Regions from separate parts of the Salinivibrio sp. YCSC6 genome, predicted to be linked through region 1. Evidence: predicted binding sites of a transcription regulator. Region 1 holds the regulator's gene; the other holds the start of a gene.

What was found. Region 1 encodes MetJ, which represses methionine synthesis genes. Its sites were predicted from a motif close to TTAGACNTNTANANGTCTAA; they were not measured.
Region 2: metN (methionine ABC transporter ATP-binding protein MetN) is a predicted target of MetJ. The motif match lies at 5,739-5,758, and genes of this name have one in related genera.

Annotation. Positions count from the first base shown of each region.
Region 1 is NZ_CP039516.1:2,683,151-2,690,816, forward strand. Features, by position in the region: gene metF (methylenetetrahydrofolate reductase) at 1-441, opposite strand, end outside; gene E8E00_RS12500 (bifunctional aspartate kinase/homoserine dehydrogenase II) at 693-3,134, opposite strand; gene metB (cystathionine gamma-synthase) at 3,204-4,361, opposite strand; gene metJ (met regulon transcriptional regulator MetJ) at 4,534-4,851, shown strand; gene E8E00_RS12515 (malic enzyme-like NAD(P)-binding protein) at 4,966-6,219, opposite strand; gene rpmE (50S ribosomal protein L31) at 6,472-6,687, opposite strand; gene priA (primosomal protein N') at 6,906-7,666, shown strand, end outside.
Region 2 is NZ_CP039516.1:2,035,156-2,042,821, forward strand. Features, by position in the region: gene E8E00_RS09320 (hypothetical protein) at 73-1,623, opposite strand; gene E8E00_RS09325 (ECF-type sigma factor) at 1,620-2,201, opposite strand; gene E8E00_RS09330 (chromosome partitioning protein ParA) at 2,191-3,618, opposite strand; gene E8E00_RS09335 (serine/threonine-protein kinase) at 3,608-4,921, opposite strand; gene E8E00_RS09340 (LysE family translocator) at 4,989-5,612, opposite strand; gene metN (methionine ABC transporter ATP-binding protein MetN) at 5,879-6,913, shown strand; gene E8E00_RS09350 (methionine ABC transporter permease) at 6,903-7,589, shown strand.

The DNA.
Region 1 (7,666 bases):
AATATCAAAATCATGCTCTTCTTTGAGCAAGCGCACCAAATCAACCGCATACATATCGGGCTTTTTCTCTGGCGAGGGTAAGTCACCACGCAACGCCACAATGTCACGAATGCCGTTTTGCCAATAGTCGCGGGCGATATGACGCAGCTCGTCTTCACTGGCGTCAATGCAGGTCAAATGTGGCGCCGCGGCGATACCCGTTTGTTCATGAATACTTTTCACAATGTCGTGGGTGCGATCGCGCTCGCCTGAATTGGCGCCGTAGGTCACTGACATAAATTTAGGTTTGAGCGCTTTTAAGCGATGCACGGAGTTCCAAAGTGTCTCCTCCATGGTTGGGGTACTCGGCGGAAAAAACTCAAATGAGACGTTAATGTCGCCATTTAGGTCAGCAATGTTCTGATTCAGTGCATCAATGTGGCCCGCGTGCGTGTAGCTCATACCCTCTCCCTGCAACCAATATGGTGTGTGCGATGATGTGTGTTTTGATTTATACGTTTAGACGTCCATATGTCTAAAGATTGGCGTTATCCGGCGAGAATGTCAACGATACATTAATGAAAAAAACTCATAACGTTATGAATCAGGCCGTCAGGATCAGTATGGTGGAAAAGCCGTCGATGCGTGGCAGAAAAAAGGCTGCTCAACGCATCATTGAGCAGCCTAGTCAACGTGGAATATAAATGCGCTAGCTAGTGGAGACGTCCAATCAAACGGTTAAGATCGGATTGAATCGCGCCTGCGGTGACATCACGCCCCGCGCCGGGGCCACGAATGACCAATGGATTTTCGCGATACCATTGGCTCTCAATCGCAAAGACATTGTCACACGGCAGTAGATGCGCCAGCGGGTGCTCAATCGGCAGAGTTTCTAAGCTGACTTGCGCTTTACCTTGGCCGTCTAAACGCGCCACATAACGTAGCACCGAGCGGTCGCGTTGTGCTTTCATTAAGCGTTCATGCAGCACCTCATCCATTTGGCTGGCGTTATCTAAAAAACCGTCCAAAGAAAGCGCTTGCAGCGCCTCTGGCACTAACGACTCCACTTTCACTTGTTCCGGCTCTAACGCCATACCGGCCTCACGCGCTAATATCACCAGCTTGCGCACCACATCCGCGCCGGAGAGATCTTCACGCGGATCAGGCTCGGTTAACCCTTGCTGCCAAGCTTGCTCAAGCAGCACACTAAACGGAACCTCGCCGCTAAATTGTAAAAATAGCCACGAGAGTGTGCCGGAGAAAATGCCGGATAAAGCTAGGATCTGATCGCCACTTTCCTGTAAATCTTGTACCGCGTAGTTAATGGGTAATCCCGCCCCGACGGTCGCGTTGTAGAGCCAATGCCGTCCAGTTTTGGCAAAGGCCTGCTGAATAGCATGATATTGCTCTGCCGGTGCCGCCCCCGCTTCTTTATTCGCCGAAATCAAATGAAAGCCATGTTCGGCAAGGCGCGGATACAAGTATGCGAGTGATGCACTGGCAGTGACATCCAGCACAATCACATCGTCATAGGGATGATTGAGCAGGCGGGTAAGCCACTCGTCATCAAAATACGGCTCGCTTTTGTCATCGAATCCGTCTAACACACGGCTAGGATCGATACCGGCAAAATCCAGCCATTGGTTGCGACTATCCACCACAGAGATCAATGAGACCCCTTTACCATGGCGCTTCTCCAACGCTGTTTTTTGCTCGGCAAAGAGGCTGAGCCAGCGGGTACCAATGTTACCTTTTCCCACTAACACCAAACCGATGCGGCGCTGAGCCTGAAACAGCGCATCGTGCATCCCCGCCACCAAGGCTTGGGTCTGCATTTGACGCAAAATCGCAACTAAGCTAAGCCCAGACGCCGACTCACTCATAAACTCGACAGGGTGTGCTTTCAGCTGTTGGTAAAAGCCGTGGCAATGGACGGGGTTATTGACCACACCGGCCCCCACTGCCGCCACCATGCTAAAGCCCTCACGCAAACGCAATTCCGCAGACAGGCCCGCATCCTGAATCTGTGCCATCACGGTATCGATCACTTCTGCACTGAATGCCAATTGAATGCGATGCTGGTCATCACGGTAATCGACAGCCAGAGGTTGCAGCTTGAGCTGAGTCAGAGTGCGGCTTAGCTCCTGCTTAAACGCCTGAAAGTCGAGGCCGCGTGCGACATCAAACTGCAACAGACAGACATCATCTAGCGCCGTAATGATCTTTGCACCACGCCCAGAGGCGAGCACACGTTCGATACGGGTTGAGCCACTGTCAGGTGCATGCGTACAGCGTAAGGTAAGATCGGTGGCACTCTGCGCCACCGGCTGTAAGGTGCGGCTATGGAGCACAGGGGCAGCAAGACGTGCCAGCTCAGCCGCCTCATCCAATCGAATCAAAGGTAACAAACAGGCATTATCGACATGACGCGGGTCAGCACTGTACACTCCAGCCACGTCACTCCAAATCGTCACCCGACTCACCCCGGCCAAGGCACCTAAAATGGTTGCCGAGTAGTCGGAGCCATTGCGGCCAAGCAGCACGGTTTCTCCCGCTTGGTTTTGTGCCATAAAGCCCGTGATCACCACTTGGGTGTGGGCATATTGGGATAACTGGTTGTTCAGCAATGGCCAAGACGCTCCCCGATCAACTTCTGGCTGCGCTGCTCGCTCTGCACGTAGACACAGACGTGAGTCCAACATTACAGCGGGTTGCTGGTGCTGGCTAAGCAAGCTCGCCAGTAAGCGGGCCGACCATACCTCGCCAAACCCTTGAATACGCGCCTTATCTGCGTCAGTCAGCGAGCCCTCTCCCAAGGTCGCAATCGTGGCGATGTCAGCATACAAGGCATCGACAAGGCGCTGCTTGTCTTCACCATCAATAAGATTTTCAATTAAATCTTGCTGAAAGCCGCGCAAGGTCTGTAGCGTTTCATGGGCGAGGCGACCGTCTTTGTTGAGCTGAGCCAGATAAGCAATTAATTGGTTGGTGGTTTTGCCTGCCGCGGAGACCACAATCAAATCTTGGCGGCCCGCGTGGGCGGTCAATACATCGACAACCCGACGATAGCAGGCGGGCGACGCTAAGCTGCTGCCGCCAAATTTATGAAGTTGTCGTTGTGCTTCAGGGGACGTCTCCGTCGATTGCGCATGCATGACAAGGTCTCTCTTTGTCTAACCAAATATCAGGGTAAAGCAAGGAACAGCGCCGTAACGTTGTTCAGGTTACGCGGCCAATGCCGCAAAAGCGTTGGCCAAATCAGCGATGAGATCATCCGCATCTTCCAATCCGATTGAAAAGCGCAGCAAGGTCGGTGCGATACCCGCTTCCGCTTGCGCCGCATCACTCATCGCCCGATGTGTCATGGAGCCTGGGTGTGTGACCAAGCTTTCTACACCGCCTAACGACTCTGCTAAAGCAAATAGCGAAAGGCCTGCGATAAAACGCGCCACCCCGTCACTGTCGGTATCCAATTCCAAGCTCAGCATACTACCAAAGCCTGATTGCTGACGGGCAGCAATTTCGTGACCCGGATGGGTCGTGAGTCCCGGATAATAGAGTTGGCGCACAGCAGGAACCGTTTGCAAATAGGCGAGTACCGCTTGCGTGTTTTGCTGGTGTTGTTTAACCCGTGCGCCTAAGGTACGCAACCCTCGCAATGTCATATAACTGTCAAACGCGTTGCCCGTGGCTCCTATACAGTTGCCCCACCACGCTAAGGTTTCGGCAAGTTCACTGGTTGCTGCAATAACCGCGCCACCGACAATATCAGAATGCCCATTAATAAATTTGGTGGTCGAATGCACCACCATGTCGGCCCCTAGCGCAAGTGGTTGCTGTAAAGCAGGAGATAAAAAAGTGTTGTCGACCACCACCCAAGCGCCGACTTGATGCGCTTGTTGGCAAATATCGGCAATATCGACCACGCGCAGCAGGGGGTTAGATGGAGTTTCCACCAGCACCAACGTCGGTGATTCTGCCAAGGCGCTCGCCAAGGCGTCTGGATCGGATTGGTCGACAAATTTAACCTGCCAAATTCCCTGCTTGGCTCGGGACTCAAGCAAGCGATACGTGCCACCATAACAGTCATGCGGGGCCACAATTTTGTCACCCGCATTCAATAGCGATAACACCAAATTAATCGCGGACATCCCGCAGTTGGTTACCACGGCCCCCGCGCCCCCTTCTAAGTCAGTCAATGCTTGCTCTAGCTGGGCGCGGGTCGGATTCCCTCCGCGTGCATAGTCATAGGTGGGCACATCCCCCAACGCGGGAAAGCGATAATTGGTCGAGAGATATAAAGGGGGAACCACCGCATGATGTTGCGTGTCGGTGCCAATGCCAGTTCTTACAGCGATGGTGTCAGTTTTTTTTCGGGTCATGGTTCATCCTTGCGATGTGGTGCGCGAGCCAGCGTTGTTATCCTCACCTTACCCTGCACTTTTTGAGACGTCAACACTTCTAGACGTCTATACAGCTTTGCATGTGGCGGTTAATATAGCTAGAATCTCCGCAGCATCATTCTGGGTATTCAATAATCAAGATAGGTGAGACATGGCGCAGTGGAACGGCGATTACATTAATCCGTATGCCGAGCATGGTAAGAAAAAGGAGCAGGTGAAAAAAATCACCGTTTCTATCCCACTTAAAGTTTTAAAAATTCTCACTGACGAGCGGACACGCCGTCAGGTTAATAACCTGCGTCACGCGACCAACAGTGAGCTGCTGTGTGAAGCATTTTTGCATGCTTATACCGGCCAGCCATTGCCAACCGATGACGATATTCGCAAAGACAAGCCTGACAGCATTCCTGCTGAAGCGCGTCAGATCATGAAAGAACTAGGTATCGAGTTCGACGATAGCGAATACTAAAAAAACCCGCCGATTGGCGGGTTTTTTGTCATCATCGGTGCTCGGCACAACCTTTTCAGGTTTTATGAGAGCACGTTTTTCCTAACGCTCACGCATTATGCCTTGTCGAGCATGTTACGCCTTGTCGAGCATATAGTTGTCTGGCATCTCGATACGGGCGACGCCAGTTTCAACCGCTGCAAGTGCCACCGCGCGAGCCACGCGTGGCAATAAGCGTGCATCCATTGGCTTAGGAATAATGTAATCCGGGCCAAAATGCAGCGCATCAACACCTGCCGCGTCCAATACCGATTGTGGGACAGGCTCTTTCGCCAAACCACGGATCGCCTCAACGGCCGCCAGTTTCATTGCATCATTAATTTCACTGGCACGCACATCCAACGCTCCACGAAAAATAAACGGGAAGCAGAGTACGTTGTTGACTTGGTTTGGATAATCCGAGCGCCCTGTTCCCATGATCAAATCATCACGGACTTGATGCGCGACCTCTGGATTAATTTCAGGGTCTGGGTTCGAGCAAGCAAAAACAACCGGCTTATCGGCCATCAGTTTTAGTGCCTCTGGCGAGAGCAAGTCTGGCCCTGACACACCCACAAACAAATCAGCGCCCTCAATCACATCTTCGAGGGTACGTTTGTCGGTATTGTTGGCAAACAATTGCTTGTACTTATTGATGTCGTCACGACGGGTGTGGATCACGCCTTTGCGATCCAGCATGTAGATTTTTTCGCGTTGCGCGCCACATTTGATCAATAGCTCCATGCAGGCAACAGCCGCTGCACCAGCACCAAGGCACACAATGGTGGCTTCACGAATATCTTTGCCTTGCAGCTCAAGAGCATTCAGCATACCCGCCGCGGTAACAATCGCGGTACCGTGCTGATCATCGTGAAAAACAGGTACTTCACAACGTTCAATCAGCTGTTTTTCAATTTCAAAGCAATCCGGCGCTTTGATGTCTTCAAGGTTAATGCCCCCAAAGGTATCCGCGATGTTCGCAACGGTATCCACGAATTCATCGATAGTACGGTGTTTGACTTCAATGTCGATCGAGTCCAAGCCAGCAAAACGCTTGAACAATAAAGCTTTACCTTCCATGACGGGCTTTGAGGCCATTGGCCCTAAGTTACCCAATCCCAAAATGGCGGTACCGTTTGAGATCACCGCAACCATGTTGCCCTTTGCGGTGTATTGATACACAGCGTCTGGGTTTTGAGCGATTTCACGGACCGGCTCTGCAACGCCTGGGCTGTATGCCAACGCCAGATCCGCCGCCGAGTCAGCAGGCTTGCTCAATTCAACAGAGATTTTTCCGGGAGTAGGGTATGCATGATAATCCAGCGCTTGCTGGCGTTTATCGTCCGACATGTAGTGTTCCTAGTTATTATCGTGAAGGGATGCACCAATATCAGCTGGGAAGGCTGCTGATATCAGCAACGCTATACTCAAACCACAGGGTAGATTCGAGCAAGATAAACGATGTTAACGCAGTGGCTAAAGGTCCACCAGTCTAAAACGGCCCCGAACGTTAACCTCCGACCTCTAGACGTTAAAAAGGTGACGACGGGATCAAAAAAGGGGCGCTTTCGCACCCCTTTTTCGCATTCGGCTGTTAGCGGCTTATTTTTTGCTGCTAAGGGCACCGAAACGCTTCTTAAAGCGGTCAACACGACCACCGGTGTCAACGATACGTTGCTTACCAGTGTAGAATGGGTGACATTTGTCACACACGTCTAGGTTGATGTCTTTACCAAGAGTGGTGTTGAACGCGAATTCGTTACCGCAAGAACACTTAGCAGTGACAGCTTTGTACTCTGGATGGATACCAGCTTTCATAGGGATAACCTCATAGTGAAGGCCGTGTCGCTCTCCCGATCCTAAGCCGGGCACCACACGTCGTTAACAAACATTTTCTAAGGCGCGCAATTCTAATCAAGCGACCTCGATTTCGCAACTTTTTTGTGCAGTCGCCCATCACCTTGTATCCAACAACAAGGCTTTGCCTACCTGGGTCAAGCCGTTACACTGAGCGTCTTGTTAGCCGATAAGATGTTGTGATGGAACAGTTTGCACAAGTGGCCTTACCGGTCCCGCTGGCGAAAACTTTTGATTACCGGATTACCGAACACGTCCCTGTGGTGGGAGCACGTGTGAAGGTGCCTTTTGGTCGCCAGCATAAGGTCGGCATTGTCACTGCCATCACCACCACACCTAGTGTTGCCGCCCATCAAGTCAAGGCGATCACTGAGGTATTGGATGACGCGCCACTTTGGACTCCTGCCGTCTATCACCTGTTGCAATGGGCAAGTCGCTTTTATCATCATCCACTTGGCGATGCGATGGGCGCCGTGATGCCGACGCTACTGCGCAAAGGTCGACCCGCAGCGCTCAAGCAGCAAAAATGGTGGCAATTGACCGAAGCCGGACAGAATCAACCGGTGACCGGGCTTACCCGCGCGCCAAAACAAGCGCGTGTGTTAACCCTGCTCACTCACGGCCCTACTCCGCATGCCGACCTCGTGGAGCAAGACATTACCCCCGCTGTGATTAATACCTTGGTGGACAAAGGCTGGATCGCGCCTTACACCCCACCGCTTGAAGGCAAAGCTTGGGCACGGCATTTTACCATCAGTGAAGACAAGCCCTCACTGAACCATGAACAAGCCATGGCCGTTGCCACCATCAACGCCAGCGATGGCTTTGCCTGTGTGCTTTTAGAAGGTATTACCGGCTCGGGCAAAACCGAAGTGTATTTAAACGTCTTAGAGCCGGTTTTAGCGCGTGGCGAGCAGGCGTTAATATTGGTGCCCGAAAT
Region 2 (7,666 bases), 650 kb from region 1:
TCTTTTTTGTGTTAAAGGTGCTGTTCGAATGAAAATCAGGCCAAGATAGATAAAATCTGTCTATATATCATACTATTCCTGTGGTTCAGCATAGAGAAGATTGATCTTAAACGTCTCTAAGCGATCCTTATATTCAGGCTTAGGATGAAACAGATAAGAGTAAACACGCCCATGAATCGGTATATCACTCGGGTCAAAAGAAAAGTCTAGGTAGAGCGCCACTCTCGTCGGCGTTTGTTGGTACGTACCACATTGGGGAGGATAATTTCCCATGGGATCACCACTTGTGCTGATGAGCGTGTTGTATTGTGATGGACCAATCAACACTGAGTAGCCATACCAGCGCTCAATGTCAGCGCACGTCATACTATGAACAGGATGGGCAATATTCAGATCGGAGTCTGCAGGCTGATAATAACTTGGATCATCAATACGGACGTTATAGATGTAATTCATCATGCCCACCAAGTAATAGTTACCCTCAGGATCCATTAACAAGTGGTCAAAATAACGGCCTTCATAGATATGATGCCCAGTATGCATATTCAACCGTGCTTCTACCGCACGTTTGTTATCAAAAAGTGTATCGGTTTGGTATTGCCCACCACGTCGTTGCGTGACCAAGTAGTGGTGTGCACTTGGCCCATAATAAGCATCATAATCAAAGCGTAGTAGCCAAGTGATCTCGAAGGCTTCACGCGAGAATTGGATTAAAACAGTATCGCCTTCGACTCGATAAGTTCCCCGCTGCGCAATATTTGATATATCTGGACATTTTAAACGATCTTGGCTTATGGCATACCAAACCTCATCATCACGAAGTAAGAAAACCTCGCATTGCAAGATATCATAAGCGACACCATTTTCATCGCGAATTCGTGTTGTTGTTAAACGATACAAGGGTTGATCAACGAGCATCTCTGCCTTGTGAGGTTTCTCCTCAATGTTCGGCATAGGAAAACGAGCAACAACCCAACTCTCTTCGTTACTGCCATGGTGATTATCTCTCGCCCTGATTACTAAAGTTAAACGCTCAAGATGATCATGCGGCGTGCCGCTCACTACAATCTGGCTTGATAATAATTGGACAGAAATCGACTGTGTTTTTGCTCCCTCAATGCCGACTTGGTAACTTAAGAAATCATCTTCAGCATCAATAAATAAATTTTGGAACGAAACCCGATGATACATGGTAATGTCTTGCTCCAAACGCCACGTTGCAACCTCCGCGGATATTTGAGAAAAAACATGAGGATCGATGGTTGGTTTGCTGTTACTAGGCTTCTGATAACCAACCGCTTCTCGTGACGACGCTTGTGTCGTCAACAATGCCACTTCATCCTCAACACTGTCATCGGGAGATATTTTTGGCTTTTTGACTGGAGCGATAGAAGCTTGGGAAATTGTTTCTTCTAACGTTTCTTCTACTTGTATGCCCTGCTCAGGACTCAATAGAGGAGCTGGTGAGAAAAAAGGGAATGACGCTTTATTTTTGCTTTTTAGCGATCCAACTGTCTCAAGCTTAGTTTTTGTTGCTTTTTCTTCGGCACCTTCACTTTCTGGTCTTAAGATAAAGAAGGACACACATAAAATACACGTTATAACAAATAGCTTCCGCTTCATTGAGCACGCATCCTCGATGCAAACCATCCTTTCGAGAATTTAAGATCCTTTTCGATCAAGCTTTTGCTGCAACTCAACGTCTGGCTAATTTCATCCACTTTCATTCCAACCAGATACTTCATTTTTAAAACATCAGCTTGCCTAGGATAGCGATGCCCAAACTTCTCGAGCTCCATATCAAAAACTAGCATTCTATCTAATCCACTCAACTGATTTTTATCTACGAAAATTCTGGTCGATTTTCTCTTACTAGCATGTAATTTTCTTGCTTGTTCAATCAATACCTGACGGATAATTTTTGCAGCCATGAGATAGAATGATTTTCTATTATTCACGTCTGCTAAATCCACTTGCGTCATTTTGATATAAGCTTCATTAACAAGCATAGTATCACTGTGAATAGCATCACTAATAATCGTATTTTCAACACCAAAGTTTTCGCTACTTCTTTTGCTTTCACGTGCCGCTAATTGCTTTAACCTAGAATAAGCCAGATGGTACAGTTCCGATTCAGATTGTCGATCACCTTGCTTCCATTGTAAAAGAAGCTGTGTGAAATCAGCGTTTTTATTCATCATATTTTGTATACATACTTGTGTTAATGGTTTTTAAACTGGGCAAACCATGTTTATCTAATATTTTTATTTGATTGTATTGATAGATAGTCCCGCCTAACCAACTTTCATTAACTGGCAAGTACTCCCAACTAGTGTATTGATAGCCCTTATCTATATCAAACCAACTCACAGTAACATTGAGTGCAGACAAAGTGGTCTTACTCGTTTCATTCAGCCACCAAGCATCTCGATACAAAAACTTATCCATTAACTGATAGCTCGATTCTGTGATCGGACAATGATCTGTTTCTTTAGGCCCTTCTAGGATACGATCACCTTTCATTAACACGCATTGAGATGAGGTTTCTCTGCCATTAAATGTTTTCTTTATCCATACTCCAGAATAATCAATAAAACTCTCTTTATTCTTCGGATAAATAAAAGACACGCCTGCAGCAACATTGTTGTGATCAACGTGCTTTTTTTTACCTAACCCCTGAGATTTCTCCATTAAAAGATGCGTTTTCTCATCGTAATTTATGGCAATAGAACGATATTTCCAATCGCTACCATCTTGTCGATCGTCAATGTAAAAGCCATTCAATTGATATTGTCGACAGCCCTGCTTGGCACAACTTACTAGGCCTCGTTCACCACCAAATTCATTGAGTGGGCTGACCACTACCTTCTGAACGTTATTGGGAACAAGCTGGCATCCTTCGAATCTATCGCCTATTGAAGGATATTCTATGATCGTATCATCTTTTATCTCAAAAGTCGTTTTCCCTATCGGAGCGTGGTAATAAGGGTTCCTTAGTTGGTCAAGATTAATGGCGCAGATACTCCCTTTATAGTCTCTTTTCTTGACGGTTTCATAGATGAATACTGTATCTTTTGCATCAAGCACTTTATGCTCTGAAGCAAATCTATCCTTAATATACTCGTGGCTTTTTTTAAGGTGACGAGCAGCTTCTTCGATGGATACAAATGCAAGTTGAAACTCATCTAGGTGACTATCTAAATAGCTCAAGTCGAGATTGTTTAGTGTGTTTATTAACTCAGTATTACTCCTCACACTGTCGTCAATCGTGATGTTATTACGGTTATTTGGTGTACTATCCAGTGACATCAGTAAGCGAGTAAGATTAATACTTCTACTTAGCTGAGTGGAAATATTATTAGGAGTCACAATTTCTTGACCTGAAATTGCACTAATTAAAGCTCCGCGGTTATCTTGACCTAAATAAAATTTAACAGCGTCACCCTCATCATATTCAAATCGACCTTTATCCGTAAAGCCTTGATGCCCCGAGGATGTTTCGTAATATAAACCTGTAACAGGAGCATCAATAAAGTAGCCACTTAATTTCGGTTCACTTTGCGCTGGCAGTATCACACTCATGTAGGATAGTAAAAACAGTGTAATTTTATTTTCCATTTTTTGACGTACTCGGATGAGGGACCATCATAGCGACAATTAATTTTTGTTTAACATCATCAGAGACATGGGGATTTGCAAGAATTTGACGACGAGAAAGATCTAACATCACCTCAAAACTAACCGGGTGGTCGTACGTTTCTTTACCATGAAACATCAGCTGTGTCAGATGCATAACCAGCTCTTCAGATGCCTGTTTTTCAGAATAAAGCTGCTGATTTTTATTCACTAACACTAGGCTAAACACAAACGCAGACACGACCAACACAGTCGATAAAAATAGAGGGATAGGCCGTCGTCGTACTAAACAGCGTAATTGATAGAGCCAATTATCTTGCTTAACAGAAATCGGCTTTTTATTCATCACATGAATAACGTCATTACGAAGCTGGTTGACAGTCACGTAGCGATTATCTGCCTCTTCTTCTGTCGCTTTAGTAATTACCAATGCCAACTCTTGATTGGGCTTTTTACCGTCCGCAGTCAACAGAAATGCTAACAATTTGCCTAATGCGTATACATCTGTTTGTTGGGTAAGGTATTCGCCACGTTTTTGTTCAGGGCTTGCATAACGCTCACTGTAGGCCAACACACCATCGTCACTATCAGGGCTTGGATAGCATTCAAGTTTCTGTGTGAGGTTAAAGTCGATAATTTTAGCCTGTCCGTCTCTATCAATCAGGATATTATCCGGCTTAATATCACCATGAATCATTTGGTGGCGATGCGCATGCTCAATCGCTGAGCAAATCGACACAAACAAGGATAGTCGTGCCTTGTGCGACGTTGGCTGCGTTGCTATCTGCTTTCCAAGCGTGCATCCATCCACATACTCCATGACAATATAAACACACCCGTCACTGATCCCGCCATCAAACACCTTTGCGATACAGGGGTGACTTAAACGCGCCAACATCTGTGCTTCTTTGAACAGAGAATTTCTACCGATAATAGGGTACAAAGAAGGGTGGATACACTTTATGGCAAGTTCTTGTTCAAACGTACTATCATCGCGATAAGCGCGATACACAACCCCCATTCCACCGCGGCCAATCTCCTCACCGAGACGATATTTATCCAACGTGGTATTCGGTTCAAACGGCTGTGATGCGATGAAAGATTGAGCCCCATCTGACCAAATTTGGCTCAGCAATGGCTGTGTATCGCAATGATAGAATGGCAAGAGTTGTGCGTATTGAGAGGGAGACGTGACTTTCAACCGACTTAACCATACTTCCTGTTCTTCCTCGGACAGATCGAGAAAATCATAAACAAGCTGCGTCTCAGCCCCACTAAATTGCACAATAATCGACCAAGTCTATGAATTTAAGTGGTTATTTTAATTATTTGCAGAATTATTAAAAGTTAATTCACCCCAACGCCAGCCAAAATCCGACCCCAATCATCAGGGTGCCGGCGATTCGGTTCAGCAATTGTACATTGCCCTTTTGCTGCAAAAACTGACGCAAGGTACGCCCACCGCTGGCATACAGCATAAGACAACTGAATTCCGTGCAAAGAATGATCAACACCAGCACGCTCAACTGACTGGGTAGTGACATTGCAGGGTTAATAAACGGCGGCAACAGCGAGATCATAAACGCCCAACCTTTCGGGTTGGCAATGGCGGTCACAAAGCCTTGCGCGGCCAACGACAATGCCGAGGCTTCATTGGGGCTATCGTTATCCTCATTTGGGATCGCCATCTTGCCGCGAGAGCGCCACATTTGTACGCCTAAATACGCCAAGTACACACCACCGACATATTTAAACACCTGAAATACGGTGGGATAGTTCAGCATCACCGTCGCCACACCAATGACAGAGGCTATCGCGACCAGCCCCACGCCGATAAGCTCGCCCCACATCATATGTAAGCTACGCTTAACGCCAATTGTCATGCCAAGGGTCATCGATAACGTCATGCACATGCCGGGCGTAACCGACACAAAAAAGAAGGTGGGAATAAACAGCGTCAGCATGGTGGTATCAATCAACAGGGGAGACATAAAAACAACAGTCTTAACAGTTAGGTACGGAGACTATCAGTTAACGCGCTTTCCCTGCAGAGATCAAGCCCTTCGCTCACTTTATAACCGGACGGTTAGACTTATTGCCATTTGGACGTCTAGAAGTAAAAATATCCATTGACTTGTTTTTAACGAACCCATAGCATCAATAACCAGAGAGACCCGACAGCCAAGGTGCAAGGCGCTGGACAGCTGCGAGATGTCATAAGATTTATCGCTAAGGACATGTGATGATTGAGATAAAACAACTCAACAAGGTATTCGAACTCGGGGAGCGCCGAGTTCATGCCCTTAAAGACATCAATTTATTTATTCCGAAAGGAAAAGTGTTTGGTGTGATTGGCGCCTCTGGCGCGGGCAAAAGCACGCTGATCCGGATGGTTAACCTGCTTGAGCGCCCAACCAGCGGCTCAGTGACCGTGGGTGGCGTCAACCTTACTGCGCTGCCTAACCGTGAGTTAACCCAGGCGCGCCGTAAAATAGGCATGATCTTCCAACACTTTAACCTGCTGTCTTCGCGCACCGTGTTCGACAATATCGCCCTGCCGCTGGAGCTCAGTGGTACGCGCCGCGATGAGATTGAAACGCGCGTCAGCGAATTGCTGGATTTGGTCGGCTTGGCCGATAAGCGTGATGTGTATCCCGCCAGCCTCAGTGGTGGACAAAAGCAGCGTGTCGCTATCGCTCGCGCGCTGGCGCCAAGCCCAAATGTATTGCTCTGTGATGAAGCCACCAGCGCACTGGATCCAGCTACAACCCAATCGATTTTGTCACTGCTACAAACCATTAATGAAAAGCTCAACCTCACCATTTTGCTGATCACCCACGAAATGGATGTGGTGAAGCGCATTTGTCACGACGTGGCGATTATTGGTGATGGCGAACTGGTTGAGTCTGGCCCCGTAGGCGATATTTTTGCTCATCCTAAATCCGAGTTAGCGAAAAACTTTATTCGCTCCACCTTGGATTTGTCGGTGCCACATGACTACGCCCAACGCTTACAAAAAGACTACTTTAAAGGCAGCTATCCGCTGGTACGTCTAGAATTTACAGGCGCCACCGTCGACGAGCCACTGATCAGCCAGATGTCGCGCTTATTTAATATTGATATCAGCATCTTAAGTTCTGACATTGATTACGCCGGCGGCGTGAAATTTGGTCTACTCTTGGCGGAGATTATGGGCCCGAAAAGTGCTGTTGATGATGCAATTCACTACCTAAAAAAACACCATGTCGCCACGGAGGTACTTGGCTATGTCGATTGATGCGTTAACCCAATGGATTGGACAAAACCAAGCACTGATTGAACTGCTGGCCGATGCCACCGGCCAAACCATTTACATGGTGTTGGTCTCCGGACTGCTTGGCTTTGTATTCGGGATCCCACTTGGCGTGCTGTTGCACATCACCAAAAAAGGCGGACTGAAAGCACAGCCACGGGTTAATCAAATTTTGGGCGCTGTCGTTAACATCGGCCGTTCCATTCCGTTTATTATTTTGTTGGTGGCTATCATCCCATTCACTCGCTTTGTGGTGGGCACCTCCATCGGCACCGCGGCAGCGATTGTGCCGCTGACAGTCGGCGCAATTCCATTTATTGCGCGTTTGGTAGAGGGTGCGCTTTTAGAGCTACCCGCAGGGTTGGAAGAAGCCGCAAAAGCGATGGGCGCAACCCCAACGCAAATTATTTACAAAGTGCTGCTGCCCGAAGCCCTACCGGGGATCATCAATGGTGCCACCATCACCTTAGTCACCTTGGTGAGCTATTCCGCCATGGCGGGCGCTGTCGGCGGTGGCGGCCTCGGGGATGTGGGCATTCGCTACGGTTATCAGCGCTTTGATACCACCGTCATGCTAATCACGGTTGTGATGCTGGTCGTGCTGGTACAAGCGATTCAATCATGCGGAGATTACTTAGTGCGTCGCACAAATCACCGCTAAACACCCAAACACATAAACACAACATTTGTCCCAGCCACTTGGGATGACACACGGCCACAAGTGGTGCGGGACTACCG